One region of the Peribacillus sp. ACCC06369 genome, then DNA from elsewhere that is predicted to be linked to it. Evidence: riboswitches for the same ligand, from Rfam matches in the RefSeq annotation. Region 1 holds a riboswitch; each other region holds the start of a gene.
The links. Region 1 has a riboswitch for S-adenosylmethionine ahead of QUF78_RS25390 (methionine ABC transporter ATP-binding protein). Riboswitches for the same ligand answer to the same signal wherever they lie in the genome.
Positions count from the first base shown of each region.

Region 2: linked by a shared signal. The riboswitch ahead of QUF78_RS03270 (sugar ABC transporter substrate-binding protein) and the one ahead of QUF78_RS25390 (methionine ABC transporter ATP-binding protein) in region 1 are both predicted to bind S-adenosylmethionine.
Region 3: linked by a shared signal. The riboswitch ahead of QUF78_RS06415 (methionine ABC transporter ATP-binding protein) and the one ahead of QUF78_RS25390 (methionine ABC transporter ATP-binding protein) in region 1 are both predicted to bind S-adenosylmethionine.

Region 1 covers NZ_JAUCEN010000002.1:4,977,081-4,984,784, reverse strand. Annotated here, with positions in the region: gene QUF78_RS25395 (O-acetylhomoserine aminocarboxypropyltransferase/cysteine synthase family protein) at 1-1,105, shown strand, start outside; SAM riboswitch class I at 1,224-1,336, shown strand; gene QUF78_RS25390 (methionine ABC transporter ATP-binding protein) at 1,502-2,536, shown strand; gene QUF78_RS25385 (methionine ABC transporter permease) at 2,529-3,197, shown strand; gene QUF78_RS25380 (MetQ/NlpA family ABC transporter substrate-binding protein) at 3,213-4,049, shown strand; gene QUF78_RS25375 (YuzK family famiily protein) at 4,152-4,355, shown strand; gene sufC (Fe-S cluster assembly ATPase SufC) at 4,809-5,594, shown strand; gene sufD (Fe-S cluster assembly protein SufD) at 5,610-6,911, shown strand; gene QUF78_RS25360 (cysteine desulfurase) at 6,911-7,704, shown strand, end outside.
Region 2 covers NZ_JAUCEN010000002.1:514,360-522,063, reverse strand. Annotated here, with positions in the region: gene QUF78_RS03295 (ketoacyl-ACP synthase III) at 159-1,142, opposite strand; gene QUF78_RS03290 (winged helix-turn-helix transcriptional regulator) at 1,470-1,820, opposite strand; gene QUF78_RS03285 (nitroreductase family protein) at 1,945-2,568, shown strand; gene QUF78_RS03280 (ABC transporter permease) at 2,746-3,750, opposite strand; gene QUF78_RS03275 (sugar ABC transporter ATP-binding protein) at 3,752-5,254, opposite strand; gene QUF78_RS03270 (sugar ABC transporter substrate-binding protein) at 5,311-6,423, opposite strand; SAM riboswitch class I at 6,542-6,647, opposite strand; gene QUF78_RS03265 (GTPase domain-containing protein) at 6,745-7,704, opposite strand, start outside.
Region 3 covers NZ_JAUCEN010000002.1:1,148,032-1,155,735, reverse strand. Annotated here, with positions in the region: gene QUF78_RS06440 (YheC/YheD family endospore coat-associated protein) at 1-1,253, shown strand, start outside; gene QUF78_RS06435 (YheC/YheD family endospore coat-associated protein) at 1,250-2,446, shown strand; gene QUF78_RS06430 (YheE family protein) at 2,510-2,713, shown strand; gene QUF78_RS06425 (hypothetical protein) at 2,805-2,993, shown strand; gene QUF78_RS06420 (MBL fold metallo-hydrolase) at 3,271-4,095, opposite strand; SAM riboswitch class I at 4,382-4,486, shown strand; gene QUF78_RS06415 (methionine ABC transporter ATP-binding protein) at 4,554-5,570, shown strand; gene QUF78_RS06410 (methionine ABC transporter permease) at 5,557-6,225, shown strand; gene QUF78_RS06405 (MetQ/NlpA family ABC transporter substrate-binding protein) at 6,278-7,099, shown strand; gene QUF78_RS06400 (iron-containing alcohol dehydrogenase family protein) at 7,164-7,704, shown strand, end outside.

The DNA of each region.
Region 1 (7,704 bases):
AAGAATGGCCTTATTGGAAGGCGGTATCGGCGGATTGGCAACAGCAAGCGGAATGGCTGCCATCTCACTGTCAATCCTGAATATTGCCGGTGCAGGGGATGAGATCGTTTCAGCCTCCACTTTATATGGCGGTACGTATAATCTTTTTGAAAACACTCTTCCGAAATATGGGATTAAAGTGAAGTTCGTTTCTCCTGATGACCCTGAAAATTTCAAAAGGGCGATAACGCCAAGAACTAAAGCCATATTTGCCGAAACAATCGGAAATCCAAGTTTGAGGGTCCTTGATATCGAAGCGGTAGCTGACATTGCCCACAATGCCGGGATACCTTTAATCATTGATAATACCTTCGCTACACCGTATCTATGCAGACCAATTGATTTTGGAGCGGATATTGTCATCCATTCCGCTACAAAATGGCTTCTGGGAAATGGAACCACTTTAGGCGGTGTCATCGTGGATGGAGGGAAGTTCGATTGGAACTCGCCAAACTACCCTGGCTTTACGGAGCCTGATCCAAGTTACGACGGTCTGGTATACGCCGAGGCAGTTGGACCAGCCGCTTTTATAACGAAAGCCCGAGTGCAGTTACTTCGTGATTTAGGCCCTGCGCTAAGTGCCCAAAGCGCATTCCAGTTTACGCTTGGACTTGAAACGCTGCATGTAAGGATGAAAGAGCATCTTTCGAACACGAAGTCTGTACTTCAATATTTGAAAAATCACCTGGCCGTGACTTGGGTTTCGCATCCTTCTAATGAGGATCATCCCGATAAAGCCCTTGCGGATAAATATTTGCCCAAGGGAGCAGGATCCGTTGTGACTTTTGGAATTAAGGGAGACCGCGAAGCCGGGGCGAAACTTATCAATTCGGTGGAATTATGGTCCCATGTAGCGAATGTAGGGGATGCGAAGAGTTTGATCATCCACCCTGCCAGTACGACCCATCAGCAATTGAATGATGCAGGTCTGGCGAAAGCGGGTGTGCGTGCTGATCAAGTCCGTTTATCCATTGGGATTGAAAATGTAGAGGATTTAATAGAAGATTTGGAGCAGGCAATTGAAAAAGCGACGAATATCGTCTCCTTGACTTCTAAAACGGTTTAAGCAAAAAGTCCTGGGCATTCTTAAACTAGAAATATTATACATTGCGCTCCTTTTTTATCTATGATAAAATTTCAACATACTAAAGAACTTAATGATGTACAAATATTCTATATATTAGCTCTTATCAAGAGAGGTGGAGGGATGTGCCCGATGAAACCCGGCAACCGACAAGGAGATTTCCTTGGAAAGGTGCCAATTCACACAAAGTTTAATCACTTTGGAAGATGAGAGGAAGGCCTGTTTCTTCACCTGCCTTTCTGCTCATGCAGAAAGGTTTTTTCTATTTCAGTAGGAAAAACCTTTGCATGAACTGCAAAATTGGTAGGGGAAACAGATAATAATGTAGAGAAATTAACTAAGTTCATAGGTTTTATTGGATAAAAGAGGTGAGGATTAATGATTACATTGACAAAAGTCAGTAAGCTGTTCCGAACAGGAAAAGGAAGCAGTGAGACGATCAAGGCTGTAAATAATGTGAATGTTGAAATAAATAAAGGCGAGATTTTCGGTATTATTGGTTATAGTGGAGCGGGGAAAAGTACTTTGATCAGGATGCTCAATGGATTGGAAACACCGACAGAAGGATCCGTTGTGGTGGCTGAGAAGGAAATTTCAAAAATTAAAGGTGCTCAGCTTCGTAAGGCCCGTCAAGAAATCAGCATGATTTTCCAACATTTCAATCTATTATGGTCCAGGACCGTTCAGGAAAATATATCCTTCCCGTTGGAAATTGCAGGAGTTTCAAAATTTGAACGCACCAAACGTGTGAACGAATTGATCAAGTTAGTCGGACTGGAAGGCAGAGAAAAGGCCTATCCTTCGCAATTAAGCGGAGGGCAAAAGCAACGGGTGGGAATAGCCAGGGCTCTAGCGAATGATCCTAAAGTGCTGCTGTGTGATGAAGCGACTTCTGCCTTGGATCCACAGACTACCGACTCTATACTCGAATTGCTTGTTGACATCAATCAGCGTCTTGGGTTGACGATTGTCTTGATAACACATGAAATGCATGTAATACGTAAAATCTGTCATCGTGTGGCTGTGATGGAAAGCGGGCAAGTTGTTGAACAGGGACCTGTCCTGGATGTTTTCAAGAATCCTAAAGAACAAATGACGAAGCGTTTCGTGCAACAGGTGACGGAACCAGAAGAAACGAAAGAAACGATGGACCATCTGCTCGAACGCTTTCCTGCAGGCAAAGTGATTCAATTGACTTTTGTAGGTGATCATGCAGAAAGCCCGTTGATCACTAAGCTCGTACGTAACTTCGAGTTGGATGTCAATATCGTTCAAGGTAAAATATCGCAAACCAGAAGCGGTTCATATGGAACGTTGTTTATCCATCTTGATGGCAAAGAGGATGAAATGCTCCGCGCAATCGAATTCATTAAAGCACAGCAGGTAGGCGTGGAGGTGATTACTCATGCTTGAAGAATTATTGCCGAATGTTGATTGGGAAGACATTATTGAAGCAACGAAAGAAACGCTTTATATGACAAGTATCTCTGTAGTGGCAACCTTTTTTATAGGCATATTATTAGGATTAATCCTGTTCTTGACAGGGAAGGGGAATATGTGGGAAAACCGGGCAATCAACGCGGTCATCAGTGCTGTGGTTAATATATTCCGATCCATTCCATTTCTTATTTTGATCGTGCTGCTCATTCCTTTCACTAAAGCGCTTGTCGGTTCCATGATTGGAGAGAACGCTGCACTGCCGGCACTTATTATCGGTGCGGCACCATTTTATGCACGTATGGTTGAAATCGGCCTCCGTGAAATCGATAAAGGTGTAATTGAAGCCGCTAAATCGATGGGGGCAAAAACGAGCACGATCATTTGGAAGGTCCTTCTTCCGGAGTCGATGCCTGCCCTTATTTCCGGGATTACGGTAACATCGATTGCATTGGTTGGATATACCGCAATGGCCGGGGTCATTGGCGCAGGCGGACTTGGTAATCTTGCCTATCTGGAGGGCTATCAAAGAAATCAAAATGACGTTACGCTTGTAGCGACTATCGTTATTCTAATTATCGTCTTCATAATTCAAATTATTGGAGATGTGATTACATCTAAATTGGATAAAAGATAAAGGGAGATGAAAAGGATGAAAAAGTTTTTAGGATTTGCATTGATTTTAGTGTTATCCATCGCTTTAGCTGCTTGTGGAAGTGAAAAGGATAAAGGCGGCAGTGAAACGGAAAAAGAATCGAAGAAATTAGTTGTAGGGGCATCCAATGTTCCGCATGCTGAAATCCTTGAGGAAGCTAAGCCGCTTCTTGAAGAAAAAGGAATCGAATTGGAAATCGAAACATTCCAGGACTATGTGTTACCAAATAAGGCTTTAAACGATAAGGAATTGGATGCTAACTATTTTCAGCACATTCCTTATTTAGAATCACAAATTAAAGAAAACGGATATGATTTCGTTAATGCAGGCGGAATCCATATCGAGCCAATAGCTCTATACTCACAAAAATATAAAACCATCGAAAAACTTCCTGATGGGGCAACGATCATTTTAAGCAGCTCTGTCGCTGATCATGGGCGTGCTTTATCCCTTTTGGAAAAGAATGGCCTGATCACTTTGAAAGAGGGAATCGATAAAACGACAGCTACAACTAAAGACATCGTTGAAAATAAGAAAAACCTTAAATTCGATTCTGATTATGAAGCGGCTCTGCTTCCTAAAATTTATGAGAGCGGCGAAGGCGATGCTGTTTTGATCAACTCCAACTATGCGATCGATGCAGGTTTGAATCCGATTGAAGATTCAATCGCCATTGAAGATTCTGAATCACCATACGTGAATGTCATCGCTGTAAACAAAGGTGACGAAAACAAAGAAGCAATCAAAGCGCTTGTAGAAGTATTGCATTCTAAAGAAATTCAAGATTTCATCCTTAAAGAATACAAAGGTGCAGTTGTACCGGCGGATAAATAATTCAACAATGACGACCTGATGTAATTCAGGTCGTTTTTTCATGTTTATATATGATAGTAAAAGGGTAGAGAATGATTGAAGGTAATAAAATGATACACAAATTTGAAAGGATGGTTCACTATCAATACTCTGGATTTAAATGTAACAAGCGAAATGGAAAAGGCGATGCAGTCTTCACATGGGATTGGCTACAGTGAGTACAGTAGAAACTTAGACCTCCGTATCGAGGTTGAGAAAGAACGAGATAGGGAACATGAAAAGTGCAACAAAATGGTCCTGGACCTGCAACGCAAAATTCACGGCTAAGTATATAAAAGAGTTCTTTAAAAGATCGGTCTGTAGAGGTAAAATGGTAAGTGGTCCAGAAAATAAGGGTTTCCTTATTGGATGAACTTACATAATGCCTTACAGCCCGATTTTTTTATTTTCAAAGCGGAACGTTCATACCATCCGATAAACTCTTTCGGACATATATTAATAAGAACGAAGGTTTGCCGAATAATAAGATAATTTTAACAAAAGCTAAAATAAGGCTTAATATGCTGTAAATAGGCTATATCTGTTAGTATGGTAAGAATAGGACAGGTTTTTAACATGTAAGAAGTGGAAACACCTTTCTATATTAGTTGATTCCAAATTGGATTTGTTATAAAATTGGAATGAGAATAAAATGAGAATGGTTTTACGTAAATTTATAGTCGAGAAAGTAATCTTTACTTTCTGGTAATAAAATAGGAATTAGTTCACGGAGGTATTATTATGTCAGCTTCTACATTAACGGTTAAAGATCTTCACGTATCAATTGAAGGCAAAGAGATTTTAAAAGGGGTAAACCTTGAAGTTAAAGGTGGGGAAATCCATGCGATCATGGGACCAAATGGAACTGGTAAATCCACTTTATCATCAGCGATCATGGGTCACCCTAAATATGAAGTAACAAGCGGAAGCATCACATTCGATGGTGAAGACGTATTGGAAATGGAAGTCGACGAGCGCGCTCGTGCAGGCCTATTCCTAGCTATGCAATATCCAAGTGAAATCAGTGGTGTTACAAACGCTGACTTCCTACGTTCTTCCATTAATGCACGCCGTGAAGAAGGCGATGAAATTTCATTGATGAAGTTCATCCGTCAAATGGATCAAAAAATGGAATTCCTTGAAATGGATGAAGATATGGCGCAACGCTATCTGAATGAAGGTTTCTCCGGCGGAGAGAAAAAACGTAACGAGATCCTTCAATTAATGATGATCCAACCTAAAATTGCAATTTTGGATGAGATTGATTCAGGTCTTGATATCGATGCACTTAAAGTCGTTTCAAAAGGAATCAACGAAATGCGCGGAGAAGACTTTGGATGCTTGATCATCACTCACTACCAACGTCTATTAAATTACATCACTCCTGATTATGTACATGTAATGATGCAAGGACGTGTCGTTAAATCAGGCGGTCCTGAACTTGCTGCCCGCTTGGAAGCGGAAGGTTATGATTGGATCAAACAAGAATTGGGCATTGAAGACGAAACTGTTGGCGAAGAAGCGTAAGTAGGAGGATTTGCAATGACTACAGAAACGAAATTACCGTTTGAACAAGAGGATATAAGCTCCTATTCAACTAAAAATAATGAGCCAGCTTGGCTTTCCGAGCTTCGGATTCAAGCGTTTTCTGAATTTGAAAAGCTCCCGATGCCAAAGCCGGATAAAACGAAAATCGACAAATGGAATTTTACTTCCTTCAAAACCCACGCGGTTGAAAGTGAAGCTTTTGCCTCTTTAGAGGAGCTTCCGGAAGAAATCAAATCCATCATTGAAGAAAATGGGAACTTATACATTCAACGCAACAATACGCCGGCATATATCAATCTGTCAGCTAATGTTAAAGAACAAGGCGTCATCTTTACGGATATTTTCACAGCAGCCCGTGACCATTCTGAGCTCGTGCAAAAATATTTCATGAAAGACGGCGTTAAAATAGATGAACATCGTTTAACAGCGTTGCATGCTGCATTAGTCAATGGGGGAGCATTCCTGTATGTTCCGAAAAATGTAGAAATCAAAGAACCGCTTCAATCGGTATTCCTGTTGGATAATCCAGATACTACACTTTTCAACCATGTATTGATCGTAGCGGAAGATAACAGCTCGGTAACGTATGTGGAGAACTATTTCTCAAACGTTGAATCTAGCGAAGGTATCGCCAATATCGTAACCGAAGTAATTGCGAATGCAAACGCAAAAGTGGAATACGGAGCGGTCGACACCCTTTCAAAAGGATTTACGACATATGTTAACCGCCGTGGAGTGGCAGGCCGTGACGCACATATCGAATGGGCGCTAGGTCTTATGAATGACGGTAATACGATTTCGGATAACACAACATATTTAATGGGCGATGGCTCACATGGGGATACTAAATCCGTTGTAGTTGGCCGCGGGGAGCAAAAGCAAAACTTCACGACTGCCATCATTCATTATGGTAAGCGTTCTGAGGGGTATATCCTTAAGCATGGTGTTGTGAAGGAAAGTGCATCCACGATTTTCAATGGAATTGGAAAAATAGAGTATGGTGCGACAAAATCCAATGCCGAACAAGAATCACGCGTACTGATGTTAAGTGAAAAAGCACGCGGAGATGCCAATCCAATCCTTTTAATTGATGAAGATGATGTAACGGCTGGTCATGCCGCTTCTGTCGGACGTGTTGACCCGCTTCAACTTTATTATTTAATGAGCCGTGGTATAACAAAGCAAGAAGCGGAAAGACTTGTCATTCACGGATTCTTGGCCCCTGTTGTTAACCAACTTCCTATTGAGGGAGTAAAAAAACAATTAGTAGCGGTCATTGAAAGGAAAGTACAGTAATGAACCCATACGAAATTCGTAAGCTTTTTCCAATATTAGATCAAGAAGTCAATGGTCAGCCATTAGTTTATTTAGATAGTGCTGCAACCTCTCAAAAACCGGCTGCAGTGATTGAAGCGATTGAGCAATATTACCGCGGATACAACTCGAATGTTCACCGCGGGGTGCATACACTAGGAACAAAAGCTACGGATGCGTATGAAGGTGCACGTGAAAAGGTGCGTAAATTCATTAATGCTTCTTCTACTGAAGAGATCATCTTTACCAGAGGTACGACTACTTCTTTGAATACAGTAGCAAAAAGTTACGGTGGAGCAAATGTTAAAGAGGGTGACGAAATCGTCATCTCTTACATGGAGCATCATAGTAATATCATTCCGTGGCAACAGCTTGCCAAAGAAAAAGGCGCGGTACTGAAGTACATTCCACTTCAAGAGGATGGAACGATTTCCCTTGATGATGTGAGGGCTACAATTACGGATGCAACGAAAATCGTTTCCATCATGCAGGTTTCGAATGTACTTGGTGTTATCAATCCTGTGAAGGAAATCGCGAAAATTGCCCATGATCACGATGCTGTAATGGTAGTCGACGGGGCACAAAGTACACCTCATTTAAAAGTGGATGTCCGCGATTTGGATTGTGACTTCTTTGCCTTCTCAGGTCATAAAATGGTCGGTCCGACTGGTATCGGCGTATTATATGGTAAAAAAGAATTACTGGAAAAAATGGAGCCGATTGAATTTGGCGGGGAAATGATTGATTTTGTAGGTTTGTATGAGTCTACATGGAA
Region 2 (7,704 bases), 4.5 Mb from region 1:
GTTTTAAAATTATGGTAATCATAAAACTACAAATTGAATTTAATAACACTATAGAAAACGCAAACGGTTTTTATAAAAGAAGCCATTTCCTCATGGGAATCACCTCAAGTTTTACACCATCATAATTCTCCTAAAATTAAAATGGAGGTCTTGCTGAGTTATAGCGTCCAATCGATAAGCAATCCTGCTTGTGCTAAACCACCACCGAAACCATATAATAAAACCTTCTCACCATTACGGAGCTTCCCTTCTCTTATTCCAATATCTAAAGCTAATGGTATTGTTGCTGAAGAAGTATTTCCATACTCCACTAAGCTATATAAAGTACGCTCAATAGGAAAGCCGCTTCTTTCACATATCGACTCAATCATTCTTAAATTTGCACTATGCGGAACAAACCAATCAACATCATTCAATTGAAATTCAGTATTTTTCATCACTGTTTGCATTCCTTTTGGAACAGTAGTAACAGCCCATTTATAAACTTCACGTCCATTTTGTACAAGGTTACCACTATTATTCAAGTCTTCACCATTTATACGTGTCGATAGGTTTGTACTATATAAATTTTTTCCGCCTTCTCCTTCCGAATATAAATGTGAAGAAATGAAACTTGGTTGCTGTTCATCATATTCTACAAGAACTGCTCCTCCACCATCTCCAAATAAAATACAAGTTGCTCGATCTTCATAGTCCATAATTTTAGATAAAGTATCCGCTCCAATAACCAGAACTTTCTTGTTTAAACCAGATGTTACTAATCCATTAGCTACATGCAACCCATAAGTAAATCCTGCACAAGCAGCATTTAAATCAATAGCTCCAGTATTCTTAATACCTAGCTTTGCTTGGACTAAAGAAGCTACACTTGGCGTGTTGAAATCAGGTGTAAAGGTACAGACAATGATCATATCAACATCTTCGACAGATTTATCATACCGTTCCATTAAATCCTTTACAGCTTTATAACTTATATCACTAGCAAACTCTTCTTCATGTGCAATTCTTCGTTCTTTAATACCAGTACGTTTAACAATCCATTCATCATTGGTTTCAACCGTTTTTTCTAAGTCTTTATTTGTTAACCTTTTTTCTGGAACATACGACCCTATCGCAGTAATACGTGCTTTGGATTTGAACATAGAATAGCCACCTCGTGTTTATGAATTGCATCAATTTTGTAACTTGATATTAATACCTGGTACTAATTATAAAGCAAAAAAAATCTTATGCAACTAACCGTTACCTTTAAACCCATAAGAAAAAGAGCGGGGCAAAGCAACTACTTTAAAGTAAAGCACCTGTTAGTTTAATACAATCTCTAGAGAGACTGCCAAAAAGTTCATCTTCAAAACATTTCCTCTAATAACGTATTTCTTACAATTATACTGAGAGCTTGAATAAATCCTGCTTCCCATCACTGATCTTGTCAAAAAAAAAGCCATTCTCCTAGTTGAGGCAGTTCTTACTTATTTATGATGACGACAGATTTGTTCTTGTCTTTCGAGGTTTTGTTCGGCTGCATATGTAGTGCCCCATTCACACATTGTATTTAATACAGGTACAAAGGATTGACCCAACTCAGTTAAACTGTATTCCACTTTTGGTGGTACTACTTTATATACTTCTCTTCGGACAAGCCCATCTCTTTCCAACTGCTTTAATTGGTCGGTTAAGACTTTCTGGGTAATGGCCGGTATTAGAATATAAAACTCCTTCGTCCTCATTGGTTTTTGACTCAGAAAAAAGAGGATTAAGCATTTCCACTTTCCTCCTACAGTATTCATGAAAATATTTATTCCAGTATTTAGACTCTTCATTACTCATTCCTCCTGAATAGGCACATAAAGGTGGCTATTCCACTTTATTGTGCGTTATTTTCTACTACATCATGGTCCATTATACTCTGATTATGAAGCAAATATAACATTGGGAGTGAACAGGATGAGTGTAAGAGAGATCATAGAAAAAAGACGTTCCGTAAGGCAGTATGATCCCCATTATAAAATTAGTCCAGAAACGTTGGCGACATTTATTGAAGGAGCCAGTAAATCGCCTAACGGAAACAATATTCAAGCAACACGATACCTGGTTATAGATGAACCATATTTAAAGAATTTGTTACTGCCCATTGCTTTTAATCAGCAACAGGTAATTGAAGCATCAGTACTGATTGTTATATTAGGTGATTATCAAGCATTTGAAAAAGAAAATATCATAATGATACATGAGGATGAGTTTCAAAAAGGTTATTTTGACGCATCAGTAAGAGATTATCTAACAAACGCGGCAATCAATTATTATCTAAATAAATCAAAAGAAGATTTAAAGGTTGAATTAATAAGAGACGCAAGCCTGGCGTCAATGTCGTTAGTTTTATTGGCGAACGAGGCAGGTCTTGAAACCATTACAATGTCCGGGTATGATTCCGAACAATTAAAGTCAGCCTTAAAAATTTCTGATAGGTATTTAGATGTTATGCTTATTGCCATGGGGAAAGGAATTAAAGAGGGTCACAAAACAGTAAGACACGATGTTAACAAAGTCATTTATAAAAACAAAATATAGTGAGTGTAATTACTTTTTAAAAATTTGGATATTGGAAATTAGTGTGGAAAGAGGGTTAAAAAGAACCCTCTTCCCCTATCTTCTTATTCTTTCGTTAAAACTCACCACGAGTTGCCATTCTCTTATATCATCCACATGCAACTTATCATATAGTCATATTAACGTGACGGATTCACTTTAGTGTTTTTGTTTGTAATAGGTTACCGCGAGCGCAAGGGCCAGCACTGTTCCTTTGACGATATCCATCGCATAATACGGAACTGACATCATGATGAGCCCATTTTGAAGGATTCCGATCAGGACTGCACCGACGAAGGTTCCAAAGGCATTCGGTTTTCCCGCTCCTAAAACGGAGGAACCAATGAAGGCTGCTGCAACGGCATCCATTAAATAAGGGGACCCTGAATTGATTTCCGATGTCATGACCCTTGAAGCAAGGACAATCCCCCCAATTGCAGCTAATAGAGCCGAAAGCAGATAGGCAAGAACTTTGTATTTATTAACCGATATCCCGGAAAGTCTTGCCGCTTCCTTATTTCCGCCAATAATGTACATATAACGACCATGCTTCGTATAAGTCAAAAAGATATGGGTCGCTATCACAATGGTTGCCATGATCAGGATTATCCATGGTACCTGGCCAATTTTGGCGAAAAGGGGGCTGATCAGACCTGTTGCGAAGGTCCCATCGGGCATGACCATATTTTGCGAAACCGTGGCCCCTTTTGTATAGGTTAGGGCAATTCCCTGGATAATGAACATGGTGGCCAATGTCATCAGCATGTCGGGAATTCTCAATTTAACGATCATGAACGAATTTAAAGCCCCTACGACAAGTGAGGCACCGATCGCAGCTAATATGGCGATAAATGTATCCTGCGAAAACCAGACAAACATTGATATGACGATGGCATTGGCCAATGATGCGACGGAACCGACGGAAAGGTCGAAGCCATCCACCGTAAGGGATATCGTAATGCCGATCGCAATGATGGTCACGATTGAAATGGAACGCAGGATGTTGATCAGATTAGTAGTTTGAATGAAAGATGGATTGGACACGGCAAAAATTCCAATCAGAATGATAATCGTCAATATTGTGCCGTATTTATAGAAAAAGTCGAATAGCTCCACCTTTTTCTTTGCTTTCACTGTCTGTGTAACAGGAATGGGTACGCTCATCCTATTTCCCTCCTGTTGAATAGAATAGTAGTTCTTCTTCATTCGTTTTGTTCGTTTCGAATTCGATGACAGTGCTCCCGTCATATAACACATATGTCCGTTTGGTAATGCCAATGATTTCGGAAAGCTCGGATGAGGCATAAATGATCGCTTTTCCATTCCTCGCAAGCTTAGCAATCAATTCGAAAATATCCTTCTTGGCTCCAACATCGACCCCTTTCGTCGGTTCATCGAATATGTATACATCCGCATCGGCAATAAGCCATTTTCCAATGGCAACCTTTTGCTGGTTACCACCTGAAAGGTTTTCGACTTTCACTTCCCCGGAAGGAGTTTTAATTCCGATACTGGCGATCATTTCTTTCGCCTTTTCCTTTTCCGCCTTACGATCCACGAAACCAAATGTTCTGCAGAATTTGCCGATACTGGCTGCAGTCAAGTTCGCCGCGACCGATTCCTGAACAAGGATCCCTTCTTTCCTGCGTTCCTCAGGTACAAGTGCCATGCCGCTTTTTACTGCATGGTGCGGTGATTTCAAAGAAAGCTTTCGGCCATTCAGGATGACCTCACCCGCTGTGATCGAAGTATGACCGAAAAGGGTTTTACACAGCTCCGTTTTCCCAGCCCCGACCAACCCCGCCAAGCCTATTATCTCTCCTGCTTTAATATGGAGACTAACATTTTTAACTTTCTCTGCATCTGACAATCCCTTCACTTCAAGAATAACGTCGCCAATCGAAGAATTCACTTCAGGGAACTGTTCCTCCATGGTTTTCCCGAGCATATTCTCTACCACTTCGTTACGGGTGATGTCTTCCATTTTTCGACAAGTGACACGCTCCCCATTCCTCATGACCGTAATTTCCTCACATATTTCAAAAATCTCGGGCAGACGATGTGAAATGAAAATGATTCCCACGCCTTTTTGCTTCAATTCATTTACAATTCGAAAAAGCTCTGTCGTCTCCGTATGACTTAACGGAGCAGTTGGTTCGTCGAGAATCAGGAATTTGCATTCTGTCGAAACGGCTCTTGCTATCAGGACCATCTGTTTTTCAGCCAAGGTAAGGTCTCTTACCAGCTTTTTCGAAGGGACACGAATTTTCATATCTTCAAGAATACAAGAGGCTTTATTGTGCAGCTCTTTCCATTGGACCATCTGTTTTTTTCCCATGTTTTGGACAATATCATTCAACATCACATTTTCCCCAACGGTTAAATAAGGGATGAGGGCCGTATCCACTTCCTGATAAACAATTTGAATGCCTTGTTCCTGCGCCTCTTTTGGTGAGCGGATATCCTGCTTCACCCCATCAATGAATATGTCACCTGAATAATGAACATGGGCTCCCGATAAAACTTTCATTAACGTCGATTTCCCTGCTCCGTTAGCACCGACCAATGCGTGGGCTTTCCCTGATTGTACAGAAAAATCAACTTCACTAAGCGCCTTCACCCCCGGAAATTCAATCGAGATTTTCTTCATTTCTAGTTGCGTGCCCATGTCCATTCCCCCTTATTGAACAGACACTCCCTTCACTGGAAAGAGAGTGTCCCCTTTTACTTTTTATAATGATCTTTCAAAACTTTCATCCAATCTTCTTCAAATTCCGCTGATACACCCCATCCTTCGACAATACCAGACAGATTTGCCATATTTACCGCTTCTTTTGAAGCTTGGATTTCCTTTTGTGAAATAAGTGAAGCCTCTAAGTCATAGGTTTGCGGCGTTTCTTCGCCCGCTAATTTTTTCGCCAATATCCTCATATTCACTGCACCGATCAACTTGGGATCGACTGCTGCCGTGTAGGACCATGAGCTGCCAGCTGATTGAATTTCCTGAAGGTCTGCATTCGACACATCAATTCCGTATATCTTCACTTCATCGCGTCCCGCTTCTTTAATTGCCCGGGCGGCACCGATAGCGAAGGCATCCCATGTTGCGAAAATGGCATCCAATTTACCTTTAGGGTATTTATTCAGCATTGCGGCTACAGCATTTTGTGTTTGAACCGAAGTATCTGCAGACGCCACTCCGAATCTTTCGACTTCTTTAATTCCAGGGTTTTCTTTTAATTTCTCCTGATAAACAGCATTTCTTCTCACCATTGGAGGGAAACCATCCACCCAAAGATACGCAATTGCCGCTTCACCTTTCTGTTCTTCTATCAGTTTATCAAGAGCCAGTGTTGCCAACGCTTCATCATCCTGTGATGTTAATGTTACGCCTTCTATTTTAGTTAGATCGCTTATTGAATCGAATGTAACAACGCTTTTGCCTGCATCAACCAACTTTTGAACGTCATTCACTGTTGCTGCATCATCACCATGGGAGATGATATAGCCGTCATAATCTTCCTGCAAAGCCTGTGCGATCGCATCATGAAATTTAGCCGTATCACCATTGGCTGTATATGTATCCACTTGAAACCCCAGTGCTTCTCCTTCTTCCTTCGCTCCTGCTAAGTATTGGGCCGTATGATCATCACCGCCAATTTTACGGATCACTTTGATTTTGGCTCCTTCCCCATTAGCAAATCTTTCCGGGACATTTTCAAATGATACTTTTTCTTCTTTCTTCGATTCTGTGGAACTCTGCCCTGTAGAGCAACCCGTTAAAAGCAAAGCCGAAGCGATGGCTGAAATGAATATCCCTTTAATAGACCTTCTCATCTTGTTCCCCTCCATATTTTCTTATTAGTCTTATCAGTTAAGTTGGTGTAAGTCCCAAAACAAAAACCTCTCTATTAATATAGAGAGGTTTAATCAGCTGTTCTGCAGACTTATCCCTCTCTTATCTGTCAAAACATTTCTGTTTTGCAGGATTTAGCACCAATTCCTAATGGAACGGTTGCTGGGCATCTTAGGGCCAGTCCCTCCGCCACTCTTGATAAGAGAATATATTGTGTTACGTTTTTCGTAATTATCACTTTATAGGGATATAGTCGTAAAGTCAATAGTTTTTCGAATATTTGAAATGTTCCCCGTTATTTTTCATTTTCTTTGCAGCTGGGCTAGACGCTTTTTCTCGATTTTTTCAAGTCTCTCCAACTGACGTAATTTCACTTCGAACAAAGTGATCGGGTCACGGTAAACTTCCGGATTTTCTTTCATATGCTCCAATGCAGCCTGGTAGTCTTTGATTTCTGTCTGCGTTTGCTCTATCGTTTTTTGAAGTAACGCAAAGGAACTGCGATAGAAAAGTGAGATGTCCCGATCCAAAGATTTTTCAAACAATCCAAATTGGGTAAGGAAACGTTCCGTGATCATTTCGGCAACATCTAGGTAATCTTCACTTTCCAGGTATTTCTTATAACGATTGTACATATTGGCTTTATTTTGCGGTATCGCCCCAAACAGCTTCCCTGCTCCTTTAAGCAGCAATTGTGATGGAGTTCTGCGCAAAAGGATATTAACGTTTTCGATGCGGATACTGCTTGTCATCCGGTCGGCATCACGGCGCCAGTCATCCAATACCCTAAAGTCACCTGCCAGCGTGATCCGTTCTTCTTTGTATAATTCATTGAACCCGGCACTCATTTCATCCATAAACTGCTGGCTTTGTGAGAACTCCATTTGGGAACTGGCAATCCAATCTTGAAGAGAACGGTAATATTGAGGCATGATCTTGTCAGAAATGAATGCTTGAATCCGCTCATTCATTTCCTGGTTTAACTGTACATGGACCTGACTGAAATCACTGCTTTCCGTTAACGATTTAGAGCAATCCCTCAGCAATTCAGGAATTTTAGATGAAAGCTGATTTTTCACTTCATCCTTAAGCGAACTATAAGACCTTATGATATTTTCACTTTTTTCTTTTTCCAAATCAGCCAGTTGATTGACCGCACCATTCAGTTTAACCTCCATCTGTTCATTCCAAGAGATGGAATGCTCGCATTTCCGTTCATTGGCTGCCCGTTTTTCTAACAGATAAGATAAAGTTTTACGAAT
Region 3 (7,704 bases), 3.8 Mb from region 1:
GTCCTGCCATCGTCAAACAAAACCCGGCCGTCAATCAATCAATCGTCCTATCGGAAAGTCTTGCGGAATCGCTTATATTCGATCATACCGATATTCCCCTTCATTTATTCATATACGGCAAGAGCATCCATATCGGACCGCTTGTCGGAATCTTTTCCTCAGGATTCACCGGCCTTTCAAACAAACCATTAGGGGAGAGAACGGAATTTTTCGCAAAGCTCCTTTCGCTTAGCAGGACCACAGGCTGTATCCCCTTTGTTTTTGGAGAGAATGTAATCAATTGGGATGAGGAGACAATCAAAGGTTATGTGTTTGATAACGATGACTGGCACATTAATGAATTTCCTTTTCCTAATGTCATCTATGACCGTCTCCCAAACCGGTTGACGGAAAACCGCGATGGACCCAAAGAAGTGAAGCAGAAATTTCAAAAAGAATATACCATTCCATGGTATAATCCTGGTTTTTTCAATAAATGGGATGTAAATGAAAGGTTATGCGCAGATGAGCGGGCACTGCCTTATTTGCCGGAAACGTATCCATTTCAATCCATGTCCGTGGTGGAAACCCTTCTTTCCCATTACCGTCAAGTTTATATAAAGCCCATTCACGGCAGCCTCGGTCTAGGGATTCACCAAATTCTTTATGATAAGCATGAGGATGTTTACTATTGCCGCTATACAAATGAAGCAAAAGAAAATAAACTGCAAAAGTTTTCCACTTTGGAAGCCATTGTTAAACATATTTTTCACGACCGGCCGCTTGAGAACCTTATCGTGCAGCAGGGCATCCCATTAATTCGATCTGAAAAACGTCCAGTGGATTTCCGGGTCCATACGAACAAGGACAGTAATGGAAAATGGCAGGTGTCCGCGATTGCAGCAAAAATCGCTGGTGCCGGTAGCGTCACGACCCATATTAAAAGCGGGGGTGTCATCAAAACGGTCGCCGAATTGTTTGGAGATGACGATGAAGCGAAAGAAGTCGAACGAAAGCTATCGGAAGCCGCACTGATTCTAAGTGACAGTATAGAAAAGAACTTGGACGGCATCATTGCAGAAATAGGATTTGATTTTGGATTGGATAAAAAAGGGCAGGTTTGGATGTTTGAAGCCAATTCCAAACCTGGACGTTCCATCTTCTCCCATCCAAAACTCAAGGATTTCGAACTGCTGACCAGAAAGCTCAGCCTTGATTATGCCATTTACCTTACGGAACAGACGATTACGAAATCAATCAGTGTGCCGCGATGAACATTTTTTACGATATCCGCACTGAAAATTGGCACCACACTCATGAGAATGCGGATCTTTTCGCCGGGTCTGCCAAAGAGGAGATCAGCTATAAAAAGGACCATTCGAATCACCCCCTAATTCCTATCACCATATTTCCAGGTAACCGGATGCTTGTCGTCGGAATACTGACTGTTTCCAATCCCAAAAAGGAATCAGGTTTGGGTGGAAACCTGACCCTTTTTCGGGACCTATCCTTATATTTATTGGAACACGGGATTTTGACTTATGCTTTCACAGGAAATGCCCTGCATTCCGAGTCGTTGAGAGGGTATGTTTTTTCCTCCACTTCAAACAAATGGATCGAGTGTAAGATGCCCCTCCCTGACATCATCTATAACCGTATCCCATCGAGGGGCTATGAGGCTTCAGAAGAATTCCAGCGTCTCATCAACCACTTTAAAGAATATCGAATGAACCTTTTCAACCCTTGTTTTATAGATAAATATGTAATGTTCGAAGCATTAACGGAAGACGGGGCCCTCACCACTCACCTCCCCCCCACCATGATCCTGCGGAACAGCGATTGCTTGGATGCTTTCCTCGAAACCCACAGGCATATTTACCTTAAACCATGCAAAGGAAGCCAAGGGAAGGGCATTTATACCATCATCAAAAATCCTGATGAGACACTTTTGTTCAATAGCCTAAAGCATAGTGAGTCCTTTCCGGATTTCACTTCATTCTGGGAAACAAAAAAAAGGGATTTATTAAAAAGAAGCTACCTTGCTCAACAGGCGATCATACCGAAAAAAATTTTTGGTCATCGTTACGATTACCGAATTCTCGTCCATTATGAAAAAGGTTTTTATAAAGTGACCGGCAAAGCAGTAAGGATGTCACAAACTCAGGAAATCACCACCCACACTCCCCGAGGGGGTAAGCTTTTTCCTTATCAAGACCTGCAATCAAGAAGCTTGAATCAAAAATTAGCGAATATCGCCCAAAAATGCGGTGAGACTCTTTCGAAAAAAATCGGGTTTCTCGGAGAATTTTCCATTGATGTAGGCGAAGATGAATCGGGTTCGCTCTTCATATACGAAGTGAACTCAAAACCCATGCAGTTCGATGAAGAGGAAATTGAAGCTAACCGGCTTTTGCATTTAAAAAATCTTTTCATTGAATTGACTTTTTCCAACCTGACAATAAAATGACACCTCCAGCTGCCGTTTTACATTATAATGATATGAAAGACAGCATATATGGAGGTTATACATATGATCACCCATTTTCAGTGGGCACCACTGCATAAGAATCTGCCAGGATGGAAAATTTCATTTTATTTCAAAAAGGAGGCAATCAAAGCCTTATACCATAAAGATGGTTCCATCGAATGGACAGCCAACCCACCTTCCGAAACAGATGAAACCCAACTCAAAAGCATGATCCATGACTTAATGGTCTACCATGTATATGAATGAGCCCTTTCCCCTTTTTCATTCATTAACCCCCTGAACGGAATAAAAATCCCTCCTTTGCCTAAACTAAAGAAAAGGCTAGGAGGGATTTATTTTGGATAAAGAAAAAATGACATTTTTGAAGGATACCGAATATGATGGCAAGGATTCCGTTTTCCTCGATATCGATCGAATAATCAATGAAGGAATGGCAGGCGGAAATGTGTATGAAGTCGCTAACCTTCAGAACATCGAGGAAGCACATGATTTTTATGATGAAACAGATCCCAATATCAATAAATAAACACTCGTGGGCTCCCTTTTTGGGGAGCTCCACTTAAAAAAAGTGAACTTTAGTTCATGCGTCATATTCCCCACTATCAAATGTTTTTTTATGTAAAGCACCCCCCTCCATAAAAAAACAACTTCCCGGATGGAAGTTGTTTGATTGCAAACTAAATATTACAACATGCTGTCTTCTTGCCTTTTCCAATTCCCGCATTCTATCCCCCGTAGGCATTTGGTATTATGCTAAAAGCATTAATATCAGAGCTCGTCCTTTCAATATCTATTGTTAATATTCAAATAGTTCCATTCTCCCTGGCATTCAAAACATTTTCGTATAATATCGAAGTTATGATATGCTCTGAATCCCATTCATGTTCAGATATCTCGATAAGGGGATAGCGATTCGGTAAAACGACTTGCTGGATTTCATGGACTGTATGCCCTTGATCATGTAAGCGTAAAATTTCACCTTGGAGGTTTTCCAAATAATCGAGTTTTTTTCGAAACATTTCCTTTCCGTCAGGCACATGTCCAGCATGGCAGCAAAACACTTCCCCAAAGTCATATCGGAGTAATTTTTTTATGGAATCGATGATGATCGGGACAGACTCTTCCCGTAAGATAAGCTTTGTTTTTGGTGTTACGAAAAGGTCTCCTGAAAAGAGCATGCCAGTGCTGTGATTCACATACACCATATGGTCCTTCGCATGACCAGGGGTAAAAATCGGCTCCCACGTTTGGGTGCGGGAATGAATGGCCTTGCCTAGCGGCTCAGCCTTAAAGGCGTCTCTTTTTCCCCAAAACATTTTACGATATTCAGGATATTCAGCATCCTTCGCACAAGCATCAACCGACATCGGATGAATGAATATCGGAACCTTTTTATGTTCCTTTATCCAGGCAGCGCCTCCCGTATGGTCTTCATGATAGTGCGTAAGGGCAACTGCATCGAAGTCTGCGGACTCATAGAATGAAACAAGTCCTTCCAATAAAATCTGTGCGCCAGTATCTATCAATAGCCCATCCGTTAAAAAAACATAGACACTCATCCCCGACTTGATACCGTCAGGAGTCCCGTGCACACAAACCACATCATTTACCGTCTTAATCTCTATCATCCATTTTCACCCCATCATTGTACAAAAATAGTTTTTTCTCCCTTTTTCACTTTATTATAATAAATGTATTACCTCTTTACCCTTTTGACAAGGAAATAATGGAATATCTGGATGTAAAAGACGGATTATTGACTAAGAGCCCTTTTGACAGGAATGGTTTTAATGAACCGCACGGAACATTATCGAAAAAAAACTATCACCAAATCACAGAAACGATTGACATTGTGGAATTTTACAAATATTATAGATTATATTATAAAACTTGAAATATTCTAAAATAATAATTTACTTATCAAGAGTGACGGAGGGATCAGGCCCTGTGATGTCCGGCAACCGCCCTTCGGGAACGGTGCCACTTCCTGCAGAATGTTTGCATTCTGAAAGATAAGACGAGATATAATTTCGCTGCCTCTTTCTGAATGATAGAGGCAGTTTTTCATGTTTAAGGGGGAAGGATCATGATTGAAATCCGTTCAGTCCGAAAGGAATACATCACGAAGAAAAACCGAGTTATCGGAGTGGATAACGTATCTTTAACCATTCAAAAAGGCGAAGTGTATGGAATTGTCGGCTACAGCGGAGCTGGAAAAAGCTCATTACTCCGCTGCTTGAATTTGCTTGAACGTCCGACAGCTGGAAATATCATCATTGACGGCATTGATTTAACCTCTTTATCAAGTAAAGAGCTTCGTAAACAACGTCAAAAAATCGGAATGATATTTCAACACTTTTCCTTGGTCAGTTCAAAAACCGTTTATGAAAATGTCGCTTTCGCCTTAAAGGCCGCGCATCAATCGAAGGACGCCATCAGGTTACGTGTATTGGAATTGCTGGAAATCGTAGGTCTCAGTGATAAAAAAGATGTCTATCCGGCACAGCTTAGCGGTGGACAGAAGCAACGGGTCGGCATAGCCCGGGCCTTAGCAAATGACCCCACCGTACTGTTATGTGATGAAGCGACTTCAGCCCTTGATCCAACAACAACAAAAGCGATTTTACAGTTATTAAAAAAGATAAGCAGGGAGCTCGGGATCACCATCGTGTTGATTACACATGAAATGGAAGTGGTCAAAGAACTATGCCACCGAGTCGCCGTCATGCAGGATGGGCGGGTAATTGAAGAAGGTTCCGTTTATGAAATATTTTCACAGCCAAAGCAGGAATTAACGAAGCAATTCATCAGCAGTGTATTGGATTTCGAACTTCCCTCACATTTGATTGAAGAAAGTAAAGGAACGATTATTAAAATTCAATTCGAAGGGCAAACCGCCGGTGAATCGATTCTCTCCGACGCTCTCCAATCCCATTCAGTAAAGGGGAATATCCTGCACGGTAAAATTGAGTATATTCAGGATGTCCCTTTAGGCATCTTGATCATTGAGTTAATCGGTGAGGCCGCTGAAATTCATTCGGCATTGGAATATATAAAAAATCGTTCCAATTCTGTGGAGGTGTTAAAACATGTCATTTCTTGATTCCATCGTCAATATTTTACCTGATCTTAATAAAGCCTTTCTTGAAACAATTTATATGGTCGGCGTTTCCCTTGCGGTAGCCCTTCTGATAGGTTTACCACTTGGAGTATTGCTGTTTACGACAACCAGGAATTTATTCTTTGAAAATAGCGTCGTGAATCGATCACTCGGTTTCGCAGTCAATATTGTCCGTTCAATCCCGTTCATCATTCTCTTGGTCGCCCTCCTTCCTTTAACGGAACTGCTTACTGGATCGACGATAGGGCCAAGAGCGGCTTCTGTTTCCCTGTCCGTATCCGCGATACCTTTTTTTGCAAGGATCGTGGAATCGGCATTACGTGAAATAGACAAAGGAGTGATTGAAGCTGCAATTGCCGTGGGGGCCACTCCATGGATGATCATCAAGGATGTACTTCTTCCGGAGGCAAAACCGGGAATCATTCAGGGGCTGACATTAACGACCATTTCACTGATCGGTTACTCAGCAATGGCAGGGACAATCGGCGGAGGGGGAATTGGTGACCTGGCCATCAGGTACGGTTATTACCGTTATGACAACACGGTCATGATCACGACGATCGTCGTGTTGATCTGCCTTGTACAAATCATTCAAATGGTTGGTGACAAAGCCTCATACTTAGTTAACAAACGATAGAATCAGTCATTTTTCCAATGATTCAATACATATATTTCAGGAGGAATTTCAAATGAAGAAGATAGCTTCGTTATTATCAGTCTGTGCACTTGCCCTTGGCTTGGCAGCTTGCGGAAGCGATGATGCATCCCCAAAAACTGAAGACAAAAAAGAATTGAAGATCGGGGCGACTACCGGGCCATACGCCGATATGGTTAAAGAAGCAATCCAGCCAGGTCTGGAAGATCTCGGTTACAAAATAGAGATCGTAGAGTTCACCGACTATATCCAGCCGAATAAGTCGCTTGGCAACAACTCGATCGACGCCAACCTATTCCAGCATAAAGTGTACATGGATAACTTCGCTAAAGAAAATGATCTAACGCTTTCCGACCTTATCATAGTTCCAACAGCACCAATGGGCATATACTCGAACAAATATAAATCGTTGAAAGAAATTAAAGACGGTACATCCCTTGCATTGCCAAATGATCCGGTTAACCTTGCACGTGCACTTAAAGTGCTGGTGGATGAAAAATTGATTGAGGTTGACCCAGATGTCGACCCTTTAAAAATATCTGAAAAGGATGTAACGGAAAATCCAAAAAACATCCAATTCAAGCCATTGGAATCCGCTCAATTGCCCCGCGCAACAGACAGTGTTGACCTATCAGCTGTCCCTGGTAATTTCGCTCTCGCAGCGAAAATGGACCTCCAGGATGCCCTTGTTTTAGAAAAGATGCCAGATATGTATCGAAACGTTGTTGCAGTGAATACAAAAGATGTAGACGCTCAATTTGCCAAAGATATTAAATCAGTAGTGGAATCCGCCCAGTTTGAAAAAGTGATCGATAGCAATTTTGCCGGATTCGGAAAACCAGATTGGATGAAATGATCAAATAATCGAGGCCTGCTTTCCCTTTTCAGGGAAACAGGCCTTTACATTAAGGAGAACGAATATGAATACCCTACTGGAAGTCCGCAGCGGCCCAGCCTATTATGCCTGTAAAGCTAATGTCCTTGAAACACTGGAAGCAAAACTGAGTAAAGCGAACATTCGTAAAGTGCTCGTTATTCATGGAAGAAAATCATGGAAAGTTGCAGAACCATTTTTTCCTTCTTTCGAAAATATTGAGACGATCTTTTTCACATACGACGGGGAATGCAGTGACCCGGAAATTGAACGCGTCAAGAAGTCAGCTCTTGAACAAGGTGTGGATGCATTAATCGGCATTGGAGGCGGTAAGCTGCTCGACCTCGCCAAATCGGCCGGAAACTCGCTTCAAAAGGAAATCATCCTCATACCAACCCTGGCTTCCACCTGCGCTGCCTGGACACCGTTAAGTGTCATTTATGATGATAATGGTTCCTATGTCCGCTATGATATTCATGAAAAAAGCGCTTGGATGTTATTTATCGAACCGGGAATTCTATTGGATTCGCCTATTGGCTTTTTACGGGCAGGAATCGGCGATACATTGGCGAAATGGTATGAGGGCA